4 regions of the Ottowia pentelensis genome follow, and region 2 is predicted to be linked to each of the others. Evidence: predicted binding sites of a transcription regulator. Region 2 holds the regulator's gene; each other region holds the start of a gene.
What was found. The regulator FNR, encoded in region 2, switches genes on or off when oxygen is low (the NO sensors DNR and NnrR bind a similar motif). The targets are predictions, from matches to a motif close to TTGATNNNNATCAA.
Positions count from the first base shown of each region.

Region 1: ACWHMB_RS10425 (nitrite reductase) is a predicted target of FNR. The motif match lies at 1,928-1,941, and genes of this name have one in related genera.
Region 3: ACWHMB_RS12535 (DUF2189 domain-containing protein) is a predicted target of FNR. The motif match lies at 1,696-1,709, and genes of this name have one in related genera.
Region 4: ACWHMB_RS06240 (universal stress protein) is a predicted target of FNR. The motif match lies at 2,763-2,776, and genes of this name have one in related genera.

Region 1 covers NZ_OZ224513.1:2,121,554-2,126,804, forward strand. The annotation lists gene ACWHMB_RS10420 (TonB-dependent hemoglobin/transferrin/lactoferrin family receptor) at 1-1,824, opposite strand, end outside; gene ACWHMB_RS10425 (nitrite reductase) at 2,068-3,810, shown strand; gene ACWHMB_RS10430 (NAD(P)/FAD-dependent oxidoreductase) at 3,932-5,251, shown strand, end outside.
Region 2 covers NZ_OZ224513.1:2,470,716-2,475,966, reverse strand. The annotation lists gene ACWHMB_RS11985 (DUF2818 family protein) at 1-190, shown strand, start outside; gene ACWHMB_RS11980 (NUDIX domain-containing protein) at 202-786, shown strand; gene ACWHMB_RS11975 (DUF1178 family protein) at 797-1,282, shown strand; gene fnr (fumarate/nitrate reduction transcriptional regulator Fnr) at 1,340-2,059, opposite strand; gene hemN (oxygen-independent coproporphyrinogen III oxidase) at 2,220-3,602, shown strand; gene ACWHMB_RS11960 (sulfite exporter TauE/SafE family protein) at 3,602-4,285, shown strand; gene ACWHMB_RS11955 (sulfite exporter TauE/SafE family protein) at 4,359-5,183, opposite strand.
Region 3 covers NZ_OZ224513.1:2,583,560-2,588,810, reverse strand. The annotation lists gene ACWHMB_RS12545 (lipase family protein) at 1-381, opposite strand, end outside; gene ACWHMB_RS12540 (DUF2788 domain-containing protein) at 488-697, opposite strand; gene ACWHMB_RS12535 (DUF2189 domain-containing protein) at 699-1,508, opposite strand; gene ACWHMB_RS12530 (MFS transporter) at 1,730-2,953, opposite strand; gene ACWHMB_RS12525 (LysR family transcriptional regulator) at 3,077-4,072, shown strand; gene ACWHMB_RS12520 (thioredoxin family protein) at 4,489-4,821, opposite strand; gene ACWHMB_RS12515 (group III truncated hemoglobin) at 4,951-5,251, shown strand, end outside.
Region 4 covers NZ_OZ224513.1:1,294,344-1,299,594, reverse strand. The annotation lists gene ccoN (cytochrome-c oxidase, cbb3-type subunit I) at 1-202, opposite strand, end outside; gene ccoS (cbb3-type cytochrome oxidase assembly protein CcoS) at 271-408, opposite strand; gene ACWHMB_RS06245 (heavy metal translocating P-type ATPase) at 408-2,693, opposite strand; gene ACWHMB_RS06240 (universal stress protein) at 2,922-3,365, shown strand; gene ACWHMB_RS06235 (LapA family protein) at 3,441-4,052, opposite strand; gene ACWHMB_RS06230 (malonate--CoA ligase) at 4,113-5,251, opposite strand, start outside.

The DNA.
Region 1 (5,251 bases), 350 kb from region 2:
GCGCGCGCGCGGGATGTTGACGGCCTGGAACTGCCGCTCGTTGCCCACTTCGCGCACGAACTCGGCGTCCACGATCAGGTTGGAGTAACGATTGGTGAAGGCCGCCACGTCCAGGCTCAGGTTCTCCAGCCGGCCGCGCACGCCGACCTCGAAGCCGCGGCTTTTTTCGGGCTTGAGGTCGGGGTTGGGCTGGATGATGACGCGCGTGTTGGGGGGCGCCAGGTATTCGAACTGGTCGTTGAGCTGGCCGGCCTCGGGCGGACGAAAGCCGGCGGCGTACTGGCCGTACACGCTCCAGGCCGGGGTGGCGCGGTACAGCACCCCCAGCTTGGGCGAGGCCGCCGAGCCCGACAGCGACTTGCCTGGCACCTTGGACGGCGGGAAATAGCCCGCCTGGCTGGTCACGTCGACGGCGAAGTGGTCCAGCCGCAGGCCGGGCGTGAGCGTCCAGTCGCCGATCACCGATTCGTCCTGCAGGTACAGGGCGGTGGCGGTTTCGCGCGTGTCCGGGAAGCGCTTGAACGGAAACTGCTCGGGCGGCAGCGGCGCCAGGCCGTCGTACAGGTTGCGAATGTTGCTGCGCACGTAGTCGGCGCCGTAGGTCAGGCGGTGCGTCCAGTCGCCATGGCGCAGCAGCTTTTCGGCGCGCGCGCCCACCTGCCAGGCGCGCTCGCCGTAGAAATTGTCGCGCACGCGGTGCGTGCCGCTGAACAGGTCGCTGGTGCCCACGCGGCGCGAGTCGGTGTGCTGCACGCCGACGACGGTGCGCAGCTGGTCGGCCCAGGCCGTGCCCAGCTCGTAGCGCGCGTCCCAGCTCAGGCGCTCGCGCGTGCCCTCGTAGCGGCTGTCCTCGTTCAGCACGTCGCCTGGCTTGGACGGCCGCGGCGCGCGGCTGGACAGCAGGTCCACCGTCGAGTTGCGCTCGGTGCGCTCCAGCGTCAGGACGTGGCGCTGCAGGCGGCTGGGCTGCACCACCAGCTTGCCCAGCACGGCGGTGTCGCCGTCGTGCTGGGGGTTGGCCGTGGTGCGGTTGGCGTTGGGCTCGTCGTTGCGGCCCATGGTCTGCATGGCGTGCGAGGTGCGCCGATTGGCGCTGAGCAGCCACTGCACGCTGTCGCTGGCCCGTCCGGCCACCGTGCCGGCCAGCGAATAGCCGTTGTCGTCCTCGCTCCAGCCCGTCGCCAAGCGCCCGCCCACCGTCTTGGTGGGCTTGCCGCTTTCGTCGAGCAGGAAGTCCAGCGGGTCGTAGGTGACGAAGTTGACCACGCCGGCCATGCCGTCGGAGCCGTACAGGGCCGAGGCCGGGCCGCGGATGACCTCGATGCGCTTGAACTGCTCCAGCGACAGGTATTCGCGATCGAAGATGGCCGAGCGCGACACGTAGCTGCGCGGCAGGCGCACGCCGTCCACCGTCATCAGCACCCGGTTGCCGCCCAGGCCACGGATGTTGATGCCGGTGTTGCCGTCGCGCGCGAACGAGGACGAGGCCGCGCCCACCGCCAGCCGCGCCGGCGCATCGCGCACCGAGACGTTGGGCAAGTCCTGCAGCGCCTCGCCCAGGGTGCGGCCCTGCTCGCCGCCCTTGGCGTCGGTGTCGATCACGTCGTGCGACAGCGGCAGCACGTCGCGCGTGGCGTAGTCGCCCTCGTCGCGCAACTGCCTGACCTCCACCTCGCCCAGGCTCGGCGTGGCGCCTGGCTGATCGGCGCCTGGCTGCGCCTGGGCCGTGGCCATGGACGCGCAGGCCAGGGCCACGCAGACGCCGAGAACGGGGCGCGCCCAGATGGACGGCGAAAGAGCGGAAAAACGGGGGTCGGAGCGCATGGGTGAAAACAGCAAATGGACGGTGAACGACAGCCGAAATCCGTGGCTGGCCGGTCGATTATTCAAGCGAATGCGTCGGTAAAAACCCCTATCCGAAGCCAACTTGCTTTACATCAACTTTGCCCTTGCCGAGCGTCCGAATAATGCGGAAAGGCCCGTCGCAAACCATCGCCGCAGCCCGCGGCGGGCAACCTTCCAAAAGGGTTCAAACCCGGGGCGGCGGCAACGACAAGGAGTTGATTCATGAGAACCCGCAAGCTGGCGAGCCTCGTGGCCCTGGCACTGTCTTCCCTGGCGCTTTCCGCCATGGCCCAACAAGCGGGCGAGCCCGCCAAGCCTGGTGCGCCCACCACCTCCACCACCAGCCCGCAGGCCCAGTTCGAGAGCGCGCCCTACGCCTCGGGCGCGGCCATGCACGCCACCAGCAACCCCAAGGCGCCGCCGATGACCGAGGAGGAGTTTGCCCGCGCGCGCCAGATCTACTTCGAGCGCTGCGCCGGCTGCCACGGCGTACTGCGCAAGGGCGCCACCGGCAAGCCGCTGACGCCCGACATCACGGTCGAAAAGGGCACCGAGTACCTCAAGGTCTTCATCGGCTACGGCTCGCCCGCGGGCATGCCCAACTGGCTGACCTCGGGCGAGTTCGACGAGAAGACGGTCGACCTGATGGCGCGCTACATCCAGCAAGACCCTCCCACGCCGCCCGAGTTCTCGCTGGAGGACATGGAGAAGTCGCGCAAGGAATACGTGCCGGTGGCCGAGCGCGTGAAGAAGAAGATGAACAACTACAACATCGAGAACATCTTCTCGGTCACGCTGCGTGACGCCGGCGAGGTGGCGCTGATCGACGGCGACACCAAGCAGATCATCAACATCGTCAAGACCGGCTACGCGGTGCACATCTCGCGCATGGGGGCCAAGGGGCGCTACCTGTACGTGATCGGCCGCGACGCGCGCCTGAACCTGATCGATCTGTGGATGGAAAAGCCCGACAACGTGGCCGAGATCAAGGTCGGCCTGGAAGCCCGTTCGGTGGAAACCAGCAAGTTCAAGGGCTGGGAAGACAAGGTGGCCGTGGCCGGCACCTACTGGCCGCCGCAGTTCGTGCTGATGGATGGCGACACGCTCAAGCCGCGCAAGATCGTCTCCACCCGCGGCATGACCGTGGACAACGAGTACCACCCCGAGCCGCGCGTGGCGGCCATCGTCTCCAGCCACGAGAAGCCCGAGTTCCTGGTCAACGCCAAGGAAACCGGCAAGATCTGGATGGTGGACTACACCGACTTGACCAACCTGAAGGCCAAGCAGCTCGACGCCGCCAAGTTCCTGCACGACGGTGGCTTCGACAGCACGCGCCGCTACTTCCTCACGGCCGCCAACTCGTCCAACAAGGTGGCGGTGGTGGACACCAAGGAAGACAAGATGGCCGCGCTGATCGACGTGGGCAAGATCCCGCACCCGGGCCGCGGCGCCAACTTCAAGGATCCCAAGTACGGCCCGGTGTGGGCCACCTCGGGCCTGGGCGACGAGAGCATCGCGGTGATTGGCACCGACCCGAAGAAGCACAAGGACAACGCCTGGAAGGTGGTGCGCTCGCTCAAGGGCCAGGGTGGCGGTTCGCTGTTCATCAAGACGCATCCGAAGTCCAGCAACCTGTGGGTCGATACCGCCCTCAACCCCGACGCCAAGGTCAGCCAGAGCGTGGCGGTGTTCGACATCAAGGATCTGTCCAAGCCGCCGCAGGTCATCGACATCGCCGCCTGCGCGGGCCTGAAGGACGACGGCGCCAAGCGCGTGGTGCAGCCCGAGTACAACAAGGCTGGTGACGAGGTCTGGTTCTCGGTGTGGAGCGCCAAGGACAAGGAGTCGGCCATCGTGGTGGTCGACGACAAGACGCGCACCTGCAAGGCCACCATCAAGGACGCCAAGCTGATCACGCCGACCGGCAAGTTCAACGTGTTCAACACGCAGCACGACGTGTATTGACGTCAACAGGCGGCAGGCGGTACCCCCGGCGCCGACTGCCGCCTCTCATGCATGCAACGGCTGCCGGCCCACCCCGGCAGCCGTTTTTCATGGCGGCCCGCATGCGATCATCGGCGCATGAATGTCTCCGTGGCCCCGCATGCAGCGCCCTGACGTCGTCATCATCGGCGCCGGCGCCGCCGGGCTGTTCTGCGCCGCCCGCGCCGGCCAGCGCGGCCTGCGCGTGCTGCTGATCGACCACTTCGCGCGCGTGGCCGAGAAGGTGCGCATCTCGGGCGGCGGACGCGCCAATTTCACCAACCGCGCGCTGGACCCGGCGGCGCCGCAGCGCCACTTCATCAGCCACAACCCGCACTTTTGCCGCTCGGCGCTGGCGCGCTTCACGCCGCAGGACTTCATGGCGCTGCTGACGCGCCACGGCATCGCCTTTCACGAAAAGCACAAGGGCCAGCTGTTTTGCGACCGCTCGGCGCAAGACCTGATCGACCTGCTGCTGGCCGAGTGCGCGGCGGCGCCCGCCTTCGGCGGGCAGGTCGAGCGCTGGCAGCCGTGCGCCGTCGATCGTGTCGAGTTTCAAGCCAAATCGGGCTCTGGCGCTTGCCCATCAAGCGCAAGCAGCTACGTTATTCATAGTGATCGAAGCGTGATCGAAACCCCCGCCCTGGTCGTCGCCACCGGCGGCCTGTCGGTGCCCAAGATTGGCGCCAGCGACTTCGGCCTGCGGCTGGCGCGACAGTTCGACCTGAAGTGCGTCGACACCCGCCCCGGCCTGGTGGGTCTGACGTTTGATGGCGACGGCTGGGCGGCGTTTGCCGCGCTGGCCGGCCTGGCGCTGCCGGTGGAAATCGCCACCGGCACGGGACGCCAGCGCATGCGCTTTCACGAAGACCTGCTGTTCACCCACCGCGGCCTGTCGGGCCCGGCGGTGCTGCAAATCTCCAGCTACTGGCAGCCCGGCACGCCCATCGAGATCGACCTGGCGCCCGGCCTCGACCTGGCGGCCGAGCTGCGCGCCGCCAAGTCCCGCTCACGCCGGGGGATCGCGCGCGAGCTGGCCGCCTGGCTGCCGGCGCGCCTGGCCGAAGCCTGGGTGCTGCGCGATGCCGCCTGGCAGCGCCCCGTCAACGAGGCCGCCGACAAGGCGCTGGCGCAGCTGGCGGCATCGCTGCAGCGCTGGTCCATCACCCCCAGCGGCACCGAGGGCTACCGCAAGGCCGAGGTCACCGTGGGCGGCGTGGACACGCGCGAGCTGTCCTCGCAAACCCTGGAGGCCAGGCGCCAGCCGGGCCTGTACTTCATCGGCGAGGTGGTGGACGTGACCGGCTGGCTGGGCGGCTACAACTTCCAGTGGGCCTGGGCCAGCGCGGCGGCCTGCGCCGACGCGCTGGCGGCCCATCGGCGCCTGCCCGCCGCGCCCTTGGCAGCGCCTGAAAAAATCGAA
Region 2 (5,251 bases):
GCTGGGCTGGCGCGTGCTCGAACTGCTGGTGTGGTATTTCGTCGTCGGCGCGGTCGGCATGGCGCTGGAGAAATCCGCCGGCCAGAACTACCCGCAGGGCTGGGAGTTCTACGCCGTCACCGGCTCGCTGTTCGCCACGCTGGCGTTCCCGGGCTTCGTCTACCGCTATCTGGTGCGCCACAAGAAATAGGGCGCCGCGCCATGGACCTGACCGAACATCCGGTACACGAAAGCGAGCTGTTCAAGGGCGGCTTTCTGCACGCCCGGCGCGACCGCGTGCGCCTGCCCGACGGCAGCCTGACCGAGCGCGAATACATCCTGCACCCCGGCGCGGTGATGATCATCCCGCTGCTGGAGCGCGCCGGCGGCACGCTGGAGGTGGTGCTCGAGCGCCAGTACCGCTACCCGGTGCAGCGCACGCTGATCGAGTTTCCCGCCGGCAAGCTCGATCCGGGCGAGTCGGCGCTGGCCTGCGCGCAGCGCGAGCTGCGCGAGGAAACCGGCTACGTCGCCCGCCAGTGGGCGCGCGCGGGCGTATTGCACCCGGTGGTGTCGTATTCCACCGAGGTGATCGAGATCTGGTTTGCGCGCCACCTGGTGTCGGGCAAGCGCGCGCTCGACGCCGGCGAGTTCCTCGAAGTCTTCAGCGCCACCCCGGCCCAACTGCAGGCCTGGTGCCGTGGCGGCGAGGTGACCGACGCCAAGACCCTGGTCGGCGCGCTGTGGCTGCAAAATGTGCTGGGCGGCGCGTGGCCCCTGACGTGGCAAGACGTGCCCGCCACCTGATCGACCGACCATGAAAGTGCTCAACCTCCAATGCTCGGGCGGCCACGTTTTTGAAGGCTGGTTCGCTTCCGAGGACGATTTTCAGGACCAGCAGGCGCGCCAGCTGGTGGCCTGCCCGCTGTGCAGCGACACGGCGGTCAGCAAGATGCTGAGCGCGCCGCGCCTCAACCTGGGGCGCGGCAGCGAGCCGCCTTTAGCCCGTGATGCAGCGCGCCCGGCCGCCGCGGGCGCAGGCGAGCAGGCCAGCCCCGTGGCGGCGCTGCCGCCGCAGGCCATGCAGGCGGCCTGGCTGCAGATGGTGCGCCGCGTGCTGGCGCAGACCGAGGACGTGGGTGAGCGCTTTGCCGACGAGGCGCGCCGCATTCACCACGGCGAGGCGGCCGAGCGCGGCATCCGCGGCCAAGCCACGCCCCAGCAGACCGAGGAGCTGCTGGAGGAGGGCATCGCCGTCATGCCGCTGCCGATTCCGGACAGCCTGAAAAACACCTTGCAATGATGTTGATAGCGCCTCGCGCTTGCCGGGCGCGGGCCAGCGGCTGATTTGGCTTGAAAGTCAGCGCCCCTCGGGCGCGTTGACCAGGGTGCGCAGGGCCTCGATGTCCAGGATGCGCACGTGCCGGTGCTTGACCTCGATCAGGCCGTCCTCGGCGAACTTCGAGAAGGTGCGGCTGACGGTCTCCAGCTTGAGGCCCAGAAAGCTGCCGATCTCCTCGCGCGTCATGCGCAGCACCAGCTCGGAGCGCGAAAAGCCGCGCGCGTGCAGGCGCTGCACCAGGTTCAGCAAAAAGGCCGCCAGGCGCTCCTCGGCGCGCATGCTGCCCAGCAGCAGCATCACGCCGTGCTCGCGCACGATCTCGCGGCTCATGATCTTGTGCACGTGCGTCTGCAGCGCCGGCACCTCGCGCGACAGCTCTTCAATGCGCCCATAGGGCATCTCGCACACCTCGGCGTCTTCCAGCGCCACCGCGTCGCAGCTGTGGCGGTCGCCCACGATGCCGTCCAGCCCGATGATCTCGCCGGCCATCTGAAAGCCCGTCACCTGGTCGCGCCCGTCCTCGGTGGTCACGCGGGTCTTGAAAAAGCCCGTGCGGATGGCGTAGAGGGCGTCGAAGCGGTCGCCGTTGGAAAACAGCGATTCCCCGCGTCGGATCTTGCGGCGCGTGGCCACCAGCGAATCGAGCTTGTCCATGTCCTGGTCGGTGACGTCGACCGGCATGCACAGTTCGCGCAGGTTGCAGTTGGAACAGGCGACTTGGATGGCTTTTGGGGTCATCGGAGTGTTCGGCGCCTTGACGCGTGCGAAGTAATGCCTTGATTCTAGTTGGCTTGTCGGGTGTTGCCCGAATCATTTGCCCCCATCTTCTTGATGATCGTCAAGGACAATTGCAAGGTTCGGCCCGACAGTATGTCCTGCCATTTGATTTTCGCCTGTCATGCCTGTCATTACCCCCGAACTGCTGAACCGTTTCGACGTTCCCGGGCCGCGCTACACCTCCTATCCCACGGCCGACCGCTTCGTCGAGGCCTTTGGCGAAGCCGACTACCTGAACGCGCTCGAGCAGCGCCGCATCAGCTCGGGCCAGGCGGCCAAGCCGCTGTCGCTGTACGTGCACCTGCCGTTCTGCGAGTCGCTGTGCTACTACTGCGCCTGCAACAAGATCATCACCAAGCACCACGACCGCACCGGCCCCTACCTGCGCTACCTCAGCCGCGAGGTCGACCTGCACGTGCAGCGCCTGGGCGCGCAGCAGGCCGTCAGCCAGCTGCACCTGGGCGGCGGCACGCCGACCTTCCTCAGCGACGAGGAGCTGGGCGAGCTGATGGACATGCTGCGGCGCAACTTCGCGTTCGCGGAGGGCGGCGAATACTCCATCGAGATCGATCCGCGCACCATCGACCCGACGCGCCTGGCCACGCTCAAGACCCTGGGCTTCAACCGCCTGAGCTTCGGCGTGCAGGACTTCGACCCGCTGGTGCAAAAGGCCGTGCACCGCGTGCAGCCGGCCGAACAGGTGTTCGCCCTGGTGGCCGCGGCGCGCGAGGTCGGCTTCGACTCCATCAACGTCGACCTGATCTACGGCCTGCCCAAGCAGACGCCCGAATCCTTCGATCGCACCCTGGCCCAGGTGGCCGACCTGCGGCCCGACCGCATTGCCCTGTACGGCTATGCGCACCTGCCCGAGCGCTTCAAGTCGCAGCGGCGCATCAACACCGTCGAGCTGCCGCAGGCCAGCGCCAAGGTGGCGATGCTGGCGCGCTCGCTGGCCGCCTTCGAGCAGGCGGGCTACGTCTACATCGGCATGGACCATTTCGCGCTGCCCGACGACGCGCTGGCCGTGGCCAAGCGCCAGGGCCGGCTGCACCGCAACTTCCAGGGCTACAGCACCCAGCCCGACGCCGACCTGATCGGCCTGGGCGTGTCGGCCATCGGCAAGGTGGGCGCCACCTACAGCCAGAACGCCAAGGACCTGATCGAGTACCAGGACCGGCTCGACCACGGCCAGCTGCCCGTGGTGCGCGGCCTGGCCGTCACGCGCGACGACCTGCTGCGCCGCGCCGTCATCATGGGCCTGATGTGCCAGGGCCGCGTGCAGTTCGAGTCGATCGAGCTGTCGCAGCTGGTCGACTTCAAGCGCTACTTCGCCGCCGAGCTCAAGCGCCTGGCGGCGATGCAGGACGATGGGCTGGTGCGCGTCACCGACAGCGCCATCGAGGTCACGCCCATGGGCTGGTTCTTCGTGCGCGGCGTGGCCATGGTGTTCGACAAATACCTGCAGGCCGCCCAGACCCGCGCGCGCTTTTCTAGAATCCTCTGATGACCCTTTCCCTCGCGGCCACCGCCGTCCTCATGGGGCTGGCGGGCGGCCCGCATTGCATCGCCATGTGCGGCGCGGCCTGCGCCGGCATCGGACAGGCGGCGGCGCCGCGCACGCAGGTGGGCATCGGCCTGTTCCAGCTTGGCCGGCTGGCAGGCTACGCGCTGCTGGGCACGCTGGCGGCCGCGTCCATGCAGGGCCTGGGCTGGCTGACGGTGCAGTCGGCCGCGCTGCGCCCGGTGTGGAGCATGGTGCACGTGGCGGCGCTGCTGCTGGGTGCCATGCTGCTGATCTGGGCGCGCCAGCCGCCGTGGCTGGAGCTGGGCGCGCGCCGCGTGTGGGCCCGCGTGCGCGGCGCCACGCAGCGCTGGGGCCTGGCCGCGCCGCTGGGCGTGGGCGTGGCCTGGGCGTTGCTGCCGTGCGGGCTGCTGTATTCGGCGGTGATGGTGGCGGCGCTGGCCGGCAGCGTGGCCGGCGGCGCGGCGGTGATGGCGCTGTTCGCGCTGGGCTCGGGCGTCACCTTGTGGCTGGGCCCCTGGCTGCTGCTGCGTCTGGGCCGCGGCAGGCGCGGCGCCTGGGGCATGCGCATGGCCGGGTTGGCGCTGGTGCTGACCTCGGCCTGGGCCCTGTGGATGGGCCTGGCGCACGATCAGGCGCCCTGGTGCGTGGTGCCGGCGGCGTAGGATGGTATGAAAACGATAGCTGCTCGCGCTTGATTGGCGGGCGTTGCAACCATTTTTTTCTTGAAACCGGCCATCAGCCGCCCAGCGCGGCGATGCCCTTGCCCAGCATGTACAGCGCCAGCGCGATCAGCACCACGGCAAACGCGCGCTTGAGCTTGCTGACCGGCAGCGCGTGCGCGGCGCGCGCGCCCAGCGGCGCCATCAGCACGCTGCAACTGGCGATGACGATCAGCGCCGGCAGCCACAGGTAGCCGAAGGAGTGCGGCGGCAGGTCGTGCAGGCCGTGGCCGGCCACGATGTAGCCTGCCACGTTGGCCAGCGCGATCGGAAAGCCCAGCGCCGCGCTGGTGGCCACCGCGTTGTGGATGGCCACGTTGCACCAGGTCATGAAGGGCACCGACACGAAGCCGCCGCCGGCGCCCACCAGCCCCGACAGAAAGCCGATCAGCCCGCCAGCGCCCAGCAGGCCGGCGGTGCCGGGCAACTGGCGCGAGGCGGCGGGTTTCTTGCCCCGAAACATCTGCACCGCCGAGAAGGCGACGAAGCTGGCGAACACGAAGTACAGCGCCGCGCCCTTGAGCAGGCTGAACACGCCCAGGCTGGCCACCATGGCGCCGCCCACGATGCCGGGCGCCAGGGCGCGCACGATGTCCCAGCGCACGGCGCCCTTCTGGTGGTGCGCGCGCACGCTGCTCATCGAGGTGAAGATGATGGTGGCCATCGAGGTGGCGATCGCCATCTTCACCGCCAGCCCCGGCGCCACGCCGCGCACGCCCAGCATGGCCGAGATGAAGGGCACCATGATCATGCCGCCGCCGATGCCCAAGAGGCCCGCCAGAAAACCGGTCGCGAGGCCGAGCGCGGCAAGTTCGAGGATCAAGAGGGGCTCGATGGGCATGGTCGGGGCGGCCTTGAAGGCCGGGGCAAAACAAAAGGCCGATCGCGCGATCGGCCCTGAGCAAGAGG
Region 3 (5,251 bases), 110 kb from region 2:
GTCGGCCATGGTGATCGGCTTGGACACCACGGTGCCGTGGGCGTAGGCCAGCAGCGGCGTGGCGGCGGTGGCGCAGGTCGAGCCCAGCGGGCCGGTGGGCACCATCAGCGCGCCCGACGAATTGGCGCCCGGCTCGCCCTTGGCGCCGATGGTGGCGTAGTTGAGTGCCAGGATCTTCACGCCGCAGGTGGCCTTGCCGGTCAGCGCCTGCAGGCCGCTGGCCGCCGTGGCGGCGTCGATCTGATCGGGCGTCAAATCGGCCACCACGCGCGCCGGGTCCAGCAGCTCGCCGCGCCTGGGGCCGGCCGGCTCGTCCGAGCCGCCGCAGGCGACCAGCAGGGCCGCGGCCGCGGCGATGGCAGACAGTTGAAGCAGTTTCATGGCGTCCCTCTCGTGGTTGAAGCAAAGCGCTCAAGCCACGCATCGTGCAAAGGCACGCGCCGCGCAGCCATAGGGGATAACGCGAGGTGAGGGGGTCGGCCGCACCTCAGTGCTCCAGCACCCACTCGATGATGAGCTTGGCGACGAAGCCCACCATGCCGAAGGCCAGCGCCAGGAACAGCACGAAGGTGCCGAACTTGCCGGCCTTCGACTCCCAGGCCAGGTGACCGATGATGAACAGCATGTAGGCCATGAACGCGCCGACGCCGAAGGTGAGGCCGAACCAGGCAATCTGCTCCTCGCTGAAGCCGAACATGTCAGCGCACCCCCTCCGGTGGCTGGCGTTCCGGCAGCGTGCTGGCGTCCACCAGCGCGCGGTAGGCGTGCCAGCTGGCGTGGCCCAGCCAGGGCAGCACCACGATCAGGCCCAGCAGCGCGGTGGCCATGCCCAGCAGGGTCAGGCCCATGATGAGGGCGGCCCACAGCGCCATGGCGCCGGGGTTGCTCAGCACCGTCTGCCAGCTGGTCAGCACCGCCTGCAGCACGTCGACGCGGCGGTCCAGCAGCAGGGGCATGGCGATCACGCTGGAGGCGAACAGCGGCGCCGCCATCAGCGCGCCCAAGGTCAGCCACAGCTCGAACAGGTGGCCGCCGGGCGCCAGCACCACGTGGTGCACGAAGTCCAGTGGCGTGTGCACCGGCTGCGGCGCCAGCAACGTGATGAGGGCGGCCGAGGTCAGCACCCAGCCGGTGCCGGCCAGCGACAGCAGCACGCCAAAGCGCACCAGGCTCCAGTAGCCGCCGTGCACGGCAAAGCGCGAATACTGCCAGCGCGTCCAGGTCTTGGCGATGGTGCGCCAGTCGGCCGGCTCGCCGCGCTCCAGCGCGCGCGACAGCGCGTACAGGCTGGTGGCCAGCACCGGCGCGACCACCAGAAAACCCGAGAAGGCGCCGGCCAGCAGCCAGAAGCGCTCGCGCGCGACGAGCAGCAGCAGCGCGCCGAACAGCGCCAGCAGCAGCCCGTGCAGCAGGCTCGGTGCGCCGCAGCGCCACAGGTCGCGCCCGCCCAGCGCCAGCCAGTGCAGCGGCGCCGTCAGCGCGACGGGCCGCACGGCCGGCAGTTGCAAGGTGCCGCGCGGCGGGCGCGGCGGCAGCGGAGGAGGGGGAGCGGTGGAGTTGGGCACGGCGGGCAGCTTGGGGGCGATGCGGCGAGTGTGCCAGCCCGCCGGCGCGCCGGGCACCCGCCGGCAGTTCACGGACCAGCGATACTACTTGTTTGATAGCTGCTCGCGCTTGATCCGCAGGCGCCACAGGTCGATTTGGCTCAAAAACCGCCCGTCGACCGCCCTCAGGCCGCCGCCATGCGCGCCGGCATGCGGGCCTCGCGGATCGGCAGGTTGATGACGGCCGCCAGCAGCGCCAGCACGATGTCCGCCCCCCACATCCAGCCGTAGTTGCCGAACTCGGTGATGGCCAGCCCGCCCAGCCAGGCGCCCAGAAAGCCGCCGATCTGGTGCGACAGCAGCGTCAGGCCGAACAGCGTGCCCAGGTAGCGCACGCCGAACAGCTTGCCCACGATGCCGGCGGTGGGCGGCACCGTGGCCAGCCAGGTCAGGCCCAGGCCGATGGCGAACACGTAGAACACCCAGGGCTCGCTGGGCATCAGCAAATACCAGCCGATCAGCACCGCGCGGCTGGCGTACATCAGCGCCAGGATCATCTTGCTGCGGTAGATGCCCACCAGGTGCCCCACCCACAGGCTGCCGACGATGTTGGCCAGCCCGATCAGCGCCAGCGAGGTGCTGGCCACCGTGGGCGGCAGGCCGCACAGGTCGACCTCGGTCGGCAGGTGCGTGACCAGGAAGGCGATGTGAAAGCCGCAGGTGAAAAAGCCCGCGTGCAGCAGCCAGTAGCTGCGGTCGCCCAGCGCCTGGCGCAGCGCCTGGCGCAGGCCGCCGGCGGGCGCCGCCGCGTGCGCCGGGTGGGCGTGGCCGTGGCTGCCGCGCGTCAGCTTGCCGACCAGCGGCAGCGCCGCCAGCACCAGCACCGCCAGGCTGTACAGCGCGCCCATCCAGCCCAGCAGCTGGATCAGCTTTTGCGTCAGCGGCGCGAACACGAACTGCCCCATCGAGCTGCCGGCGTTGATCACGCCCGCGGCGGTGCCGCGCGCCTCGTCCGACATGCGCTGCGCCGCCGCGCCGATCAGCACCGAGAAGCTGCCCGCGCCCGCGCCCACGGCCACCAGCAGGCCCTGCGTGAAGATCAGGCCCCAGCTGGAGCCCCACAGCGGCGTCAGCGCCATGCCCAGCGCCATCACCACGATGCCGCCCAGCAGCACCGGGCGCGCGCCCCAGCGGTCGGCGGCGGCGCCGGCCAGCGGCTGGATGGCGCCCCAGCTGAACTGCGCGATGGCGAAGGCGAAGCTGATGGTGGCGATGCCCAGGCCGGTGGAGGTGTTGATCGGCCCCAAAAACAGGCCCAGCGACTGGCGCGCGCCCATGGTGATCATCAGGATGCCGGCCGCGGCCAGCGTGATGGCCAGGGCGCCGGGTTCTTTGAGCTTGGAGAGCATGGGGCGTGATCCGGGAGGGTGGGCCGAAACCAGGGGCAAGGTGAGGGCCTGGGTGATGATAGGTCCGTTCCGCCGATCCATTGAGCCCATAATCCGGCCGACAACGTCAATGAACGCTTGACAATGACCGAGCGCAGCACCGCCTCCTCATCGCTTCGCGCCGCCGGCGCCGCACCGCCCGAGGCCTTCTGGCTGCCGTCCTGGCACGCCTTCGTCAAGACGGTCGAGCTGGGCAGCATGGCCGCTTGCGCGCGGGCGCTGGACTGCACGCGCGCGCAGGTCAGCCGCCAGATGGCCGAGCTGGAGGCGCACCTGGGCGCGCGCCTGCTCGAACGCTCGACCCGCCGCCTGCGGCCCACGCCGGACGGCGAGGTGTTTTTGCAGCACGCGCGCCAGGCGCTGGACAGCGTGGCCGCCACGCACATCGCGCTGGGCCAGCAGGCCGGCCGGCCGCAGGGCGTGCTGCGCGTCAGCGCCACCATCACCTTCGGGCGCATCTACGTCGCGCCGCTGCTGCCGCCGCTGCTGGCCGCGCACCCGCAGCTGGTGTGCGAGCTGATCCTGACCGACCAGTTGGTGGACCTGGTGCAAGACCAGATCGACCTGGCCCTGCGCATGACGCGCAGCCCGCCGCAGGACGCGGTGGCGCGGCGCATCGCCGCCATCGGGCGCGCCGTCTTCGCCGCGCCGGCCTACCTGGCCGCGCACGGCGCGCCCGCCAGCGTGGCCGAGCTGGCGCGCCACCAGACCCTGAGCTACCTGCTGACCGACGACGACCACTGGCGCCTGCAGGACGCCGACGGCGCCGAACACCGCCTGCCCGCCAGCAGCCGCCTACGCCTGAACAGCACCGACGCCCTGCTGGACGCGGCGCTGGCCGGCCTGGGCCTGGCCATCCTGCCGATTTATCTTGCGGCGCCGCACGTGGCGGCCGGTCGGCTGCAGGCGGTGCTGCCGCAGGCGCAGCCCGTCACCCCGCACGGCAACGCCATCTATGCCTGCTACACCCCCAGCCGCGTGCGCAGCCCCAAGGTGCGCGTGCTGCTGGACGCGCTGCGCGCGCGCTTCGAGCCGGTGCCGCCGTGGGAGCGGGGCGGTGAACCTAGAAACGGCAGTTGACCGCTTGCCATCTTCTTGAAAGCCGCGCCATGCTTGGCTTCACTGTCTCCGATCACGTTCACCTGTTGGGTGACCGCGCTATGCACTTGCCGGCACCGCTCTCGACGCGCCATGCGGCGTTGCTTCGCCTTGCGGGCAACAGCCCGCTGCGTTGTCGCGCCTTGCCTGGCACGCCGATAGCGGCACCGGCAAGCGCATCCAACTGCCGTTTCTAGGTTGAAAGCTCCAAACAGCCGAACGCAGAGGGCGCAAAGGATTCGCAGAGGACACAGAAGACATCCACCCAAATGCTTTTAAAAAGATAGCGCCTCGCGCCCGTTTCGCGGGGGCTTCAGTCGATGCTGTGCCTATTTCGGACTTTTCTGCGTCCTTTGCGCTCTCTTTGCGCCCTCTGCGTTCGGCTGTTTGGTGTTCGTTCAGCCGCCCGCGATCTGCCGCAGCGCCTGCTCGACCTCGGCGCTGGCCTGCGGCCGCACCACGCGGGCGACCTCCTGCCCGTCGCGCAGAAACACCAGGGTCGGCCACAGCTTGACGCGAAAGCTGCGCCCCAGCGGCCGCCCGGGGCCGTCCTCGACCTTGACGTGCGGCACCGCCGCGCCCGCCTGCGCGAAGGCCGTGGCGATGTGCGGCTGCGCGCCCTGGCACCAGCCGCACCAGTTGGCGCCGAACTCCAGCACCAGCGGGCCGCGTGTGGCGTCGACGTCGGCGCGGGTCTGGGTTTCGGGGACGAAGGTGGCGGTGTAGGGCATGGCGAAAAAGCAAGTCGTTGCCGGCCGATCATATCGGCCGTGCCCTGCTTGGCCCCACCCGGTGCGCGGGCAAGCCGGCGCGGCCCGGGCCGGCGGGCGTCGGCGCGCTATCGTGAGTCCATGCGAGCCATGGAAGACCTGTCGCAACTGCCCGACCGCGCCGCCATCGCGCGGCTGGTCGAGCGCTTTTACGCCGACGTGCGCGCGGATGATGTGCTGGCCCCCGTGTTCGAGCCGCGGCTGCACGGCCGCTGGCCGGCGCATTTGGTGCGCATGACGGACTTCTGGTGCACCACGCTCAAGCTGGAGCGCAGCTTTCGCGGCGACGTGCACCACAAGCACATGGCGCTGGCCGGCATCCGGCCCGCGCACCTGCAGCGCTGGCTGCGCCTGTGGCAGCGCGACACGGCACTGGAGCTGCAGCCGGCCG
Region 4 (5,251 bases), 1.2 Mb from region 2:
AGATCACCGCGTTGGTGTGCAGCGGCCGCAGGCGCCCGTAGCTGAGCCACGGAATGCCGAACGTGAGATCGGGCCAGGCCAGCTGGGCGGCGATGATCACGCCCACCAGCATGCCCACCACCCCCCAGACCACCGTCATGATGGCCAGTTGGCGCACCACCTTGTCGTTGTAGACCGTCGCTTTAGCGTTGGCAAATGTCATGTCAATCGTTCCTGCTTAACAACCGCGCAGCAGTATCCTCGATCGCGTCATGGGCACGTTGACGTGCGTCAATCGTCCTCGAGAATGCGCTGCCCCTCACGTTCCACATCCTCGAACTGGCCCCGGTAAATGGCCCAGCCGAGCGCCCCCAAAACAAAAAACACCAGCACCACCGACAGCGGGATGAGCACGTACAGCACGTCCATCAGGCCCACTCCCCATCCATGCCGCGCGACAACCGCAGCGCGTTCAGCACCACCACCAGCGAGCTGGTGGCCATGCCCAGGCCCGCGGCCCAGGCCGGCATCCACCCCGCCATGGCCATGGGCACGGCGGCCGCGTTGTAAACCATGGCCCAAGTCAAATTCTGCTTGACGACGGCCACCGTGCGCAATGCCTGCCGGCGCGCCGCCGGCACCGCCCGCAGGCGCTCGCCCAGCACCACGAAGTCCGACTGCGCCTGGGCCAGCGGCACCGCGCGGCCGAAGGCGAACGACACCTGGGCCGCCGCCAGCACCGGGCCATCGTTCAAGCCGTCGCCCACCATGGCGGTGCGCGCGCCCTGCCCCTGCAGCGCCCGCAGGTGCTCCAGCTTGTCGGCCGGCGAGCAGCCGCCCAGGGCCGCGTCGACGCCGAGCTGCCCGCCCACCTGCGCCGCCGTGCGCGCGTCGTCGCCCGACACCAGCTGCACCCGCAGGCCTTGCTGGTGCAGGGCCGCCACGGCCGCCGGGGCGTCGGCGCGAATGTCTTCCAGAAAGAAAAAGCTGGCCAGCCAGCCCCGCCCGTCGCTCAAATGGCTCACCGGCCCGGCCGCCGCCACGGCGGGCACGCCGCAAAAGGCGTGCGAGCCCAGCCGCAGGCTCCGCAGTTGCCCGCCCCAGGCCATCTCGCCCGCCACGCCCTGCCCGACCACCTCGTGCACCTGCGAGGCGTCGAGGGGCGCCACATCGCCCGCGGCCGTCACCACCGCACGCGACACCGGGTGCAGGCTGTGGCGCGCCAGCGCGGCGGCCAGGGCCAGCGCGTCGGCCTGCGCCACGCCCTCGCGCAGCAGCACGCGCTGCAGCACGAAGGCGTCGCGCGTCAGGGTGCCGGTCTTGTCGAACACCACCGTGTCCACCCCGGCCAGCGCCTCGACGGCCTGCAGGCGCCGCACCAAAATGCCGCGCCGCGCCAGCGCCCCGGCGCTGGCCAGCATGGCCGCCGGCGTGGCCAGCGACAGCGCGCAGGGGCAGGTCACCACCAGGATGGCCACCGCCACCATCAGCGCCTGTCCCGGGTCCCGCGGCCACCACCAAAGGCAGGCCAGGCCCGCCGCCGCCAGCACGAACAGCAGAAAGGGCGTGGCCAGGCGGTCGGCCAGCTGCGCGATGCGCGGCTTGCTGATGGCGGCCTGCTCCATCAGCGCCACCACCTGGGCGTAGCGCGTGCCCGCGCCCACCTGGCTCACGCGCAGCTCCACCGGCTGGCTCAGGTTGTGGCTGCCGGCAATCACCGTCTCGCCGCGACTGCGCGCCACCGGGCGCGACTCACCCGTCAGCAAGGCCTCGTCGACCGTGGTCTGGCCGCTCAGGATCGTGCCGTCGGCCACAAAGCCCTCGCCCGGCAGCACACGCAGCACGTCGCCCACGCGCACGCGGCGCGCCGACACGCGCTGCCAGGCGCCGCCCGCATCGCGGCGCTGCACGCTGTCGGGCAGGCGGTGCATCAGCGCCTCCAGCGCGCCAGCGGCGCGGTCGCGCAGGCGCAGCTCCAGCCAGCGCCCGGCCAGCAGGAAGAACACGAACATGGTGAACGAGTCGAAATACACCTCGTGGCCGAACGGCCCCGCGGGCTCGAAGGTGCCCAGGCTGCTGACGGCAAAGGTGATGAGCATGCCCAGCGCCACCGGCAGGTCCATGCTGACTCGGCGCGCGCGCGCATCGCGCCAGGCGCCGCTCAGGAAAGGCTGGCACGAAAACAGCAGCACCGGCAGCGACAGCACCCACTGGGCCCAGCGCAGCAGGTGGATCAGGTCGGGCTCGATCTCGCCCGGCGCGGTGAAGTACGACGGGGCGGCGTACATCATCACCTGCATCATGCACAGGCCGGCCACGCCCAGGCGCCACAGCATGCGGCGCGTGTCGGCCTGGCGCTGCACGGCCGCCTGCAGGTCGTGCACCGGCACGGCGCGGTAGCCGCTGCCCTGCAGGGCCGCCAGCCAGCGCGAGGGCCGCGTGGCCCGCTCGTCCCACAACACCCGGGCGCGCTGGGCCGCGGCGCTGACCTGCACCTCGCGCACGCCCGGCACCGCGCCGATCAGGCGCTCGATGGTGCCGGCGCAGGCCGCGCAGTGCATGCCTTCCACCGCCACCGACGATTCCCAGCAGCCCTCGGGGGCCGCCGCCGCGCCGGCCTCGGCCACCCGGCGACTGAAGGCCAGCCACTCGTCGCGCTCGTCCAGCAGCGACAGCCCGGCCGGGGGGGCGTCGCCTCCCTGGGGTGCTGCCATCGCGGCTGCGTGAAGAGTCCCTTCTGCCAGCATGGACGGCAACCATAACCGAACCGCGGACGCCTTCGCTTGACGCAGGTCAATATGGCGCCGCCGTGGGTGGGCGAACATGGCGGCGAACGCACCCCGCGCCTGCACCGGCGCCGCGAATGCGGTATGGTTTTGACGCCGGCACGCGCTGCGGCGCACGCGTGGAGGGGCGCATCGTCACACACAAGGAGAAAGATCATGTATCAGCGCATTCTGGTTGCCACCGACGGGTCGGAGCTGTCCAACAAGGCCGTCGATCACGCCGTGCGGCTGGCGGCCACCTGCGGCGCCGAGTTGCTGGCGGCCACCGTCATCCCGGTCTATCCGCGCGGCTATTACGACGGCTCGCTGGCGCTGCACGAGGACGAGATCGCGCGCATCAAGCAAAGCTGGGCCGACATCGGGCGCAAGCACCTGGACGTGGTGCGTGACGCCGCCGCGGCGCACAAGGTCAAGGTGACCGAGGTGATGGCCGAGTCGGACTTGGTGTCGGACGCGCTGCTGGAGCTGGCCGCCAAGCACAAGGCCGACCTGATCGTGATGGCCTCGCACGGCCGCCGCGGCATGTCGCGCCTGCTGCTGGGCAGCGAGACCCAGCATGTGGTGACGCACGCGAAAATCCCGGTGCTGGTGCTGCACTGATCACGCGCCGCCACCAGAAAATACTATCGTTTTGATAGCTGTCGGCGCTTGTTCATCAAGCGCCATCGCCCATTTTCATTCGTGTCCCGGCGTGACCTGGCCGACCGGGTCGACGGGCGCGGCTGCGGGCTGCTCCAGCGCCGCCGGGCGCACGCTGGCGGGAGCCGGAATGTAACCGGCCAAGCCTTCGCGCAGGCCCATCTCCAGCCGGTCGACACGTGAATGCAGGTCGCGGTTGTGGTTCTCGACGGCATCGGCCAGGCGGCCGATCTCGGCGTCCACCGGGCGCTCGCGCAGGCCCATTTCGGCGCGGTCGATGCGCGACATCGTGTCCTGCTTCTGGCGCTCGACGGCGTCGGTCAGGCGCGCCACCTCCTGGTCCAGGTGCTGGCGCAGGTCGGTGAAGCGCGAGGCCTCGGCCTTGTCGGCCAGCTCGCGCTGGGCCGCCAGTTCCTTGGCGTGGCGGCGCGTCTCCATCAGCACCGTGCCCTGGGTGTAGGCCATCACGCCGACGAACACCACGAACAGCAGCACCATCAGCCCCACCAGCACCAGGCCCAGCGGCGCCGTGACGTGGGTGAAGATGAGCGACAGGTCGGTCGGCCGGTTCATTTCCGTCCAGTTGACACCGACGAAGGTGGCGATGGCGGCGCAAATCAGCAGGAAAAACAGCGTGCGCAAGGACATGGGGGCTCCTGAAGGGTCGATGTGCGAACTTGCGAAGAGTGTAAGCGCCCACCGCCGCGGTCAGGCCGTGAACAAATCCTTGTAGCGTTCGCGCAGCAGGTTCTTCTGCACCTTGCCCATGGTGTTGCGCGGCAGCTCGGCCAGCACGAAGCAGCGCTTGGGAATCTTGTAGTTGGCCAGCCGCGCCTTGAGCGTGGCCAGAAGCGCGTCGGGCTCGGGCGCGGCGCCGGCGCGGGCGATCACCACCGCCACGCCGACCTCGCCGAAGTCGGGGTGCGGCACGCCGACGATGGCCGACTCCTGCACGCCCGGCAGCTCGTTGAGCACGCTTTCGATCTCGGCCGGATACACGTTGTAGCCGCCGCTGATGATCAGATCCTTGCTGCGCCCGACGATGGTGACGTAGCCGCGCGCGTCCTGCTGGCCCACGTCGCCGGTCTTGAAAAAGCCGTCGGCGGTGAATTCCTCGGCCGTCTTCTCGGGCATCTGCCAGTAGCCGGCAAACACGTTGGGGCCCTGGACCTGGATGCCACCGATCTCGCCGGCGGCCACCGCGCGCCCGTCCTCGCCCTGCACCCGCAACTGCACGCCCGGCAGCGGAAAGCCCACCGTGCCGCCGCGCCGCTCGCTCTGGTTTTGGTAGCGCGGGTCGGCCCGGTAGGGGTTGCTGGTGAGCATGATGGTCTCGCTCATGCCATAGCGCTCGAGGATGGTGTGGCCGGTGCGCGCGTGCCAGTCGTTGAAGGTCTCGATCAGGAGCGGCGCCGAGCCGCTGATGAACAGGCGCATGCGCGCCGCCTGCGCGCGGGTCAGCGCCGGCTCGGCCAGCATGCGGGTGTACAGCGTGGGCACGCCCATGAACACGCTGGCGCGCGGCAGGTCGGCGATGACGCGCCGGGGGTCGAACTTGCCGTGCCACAGCATGGTGCTGCCGTTCAGCAGGGCGCCGTGGATGGCCACGAACAGGCCGTGCACGTGAAAGATCGGCAGCGCATGAATCAGCACATCGCCAGGCTGCCACCCCCAGTAGTCCTTGAGCATCACCGCGTTGGACAGCAGGTTGCCGTGCGACAGCATGGCGCCCTTGCTGCGGCCCGTGGTGCCGCTGGTGTAGACGATGGCGGCCAGGTCGCCCGCCTGCCGCGGCACGGGCGCCTGCCGGTCGCTGCAGTGGGCCGCGCGCTCCAGCAGGCTGCCGG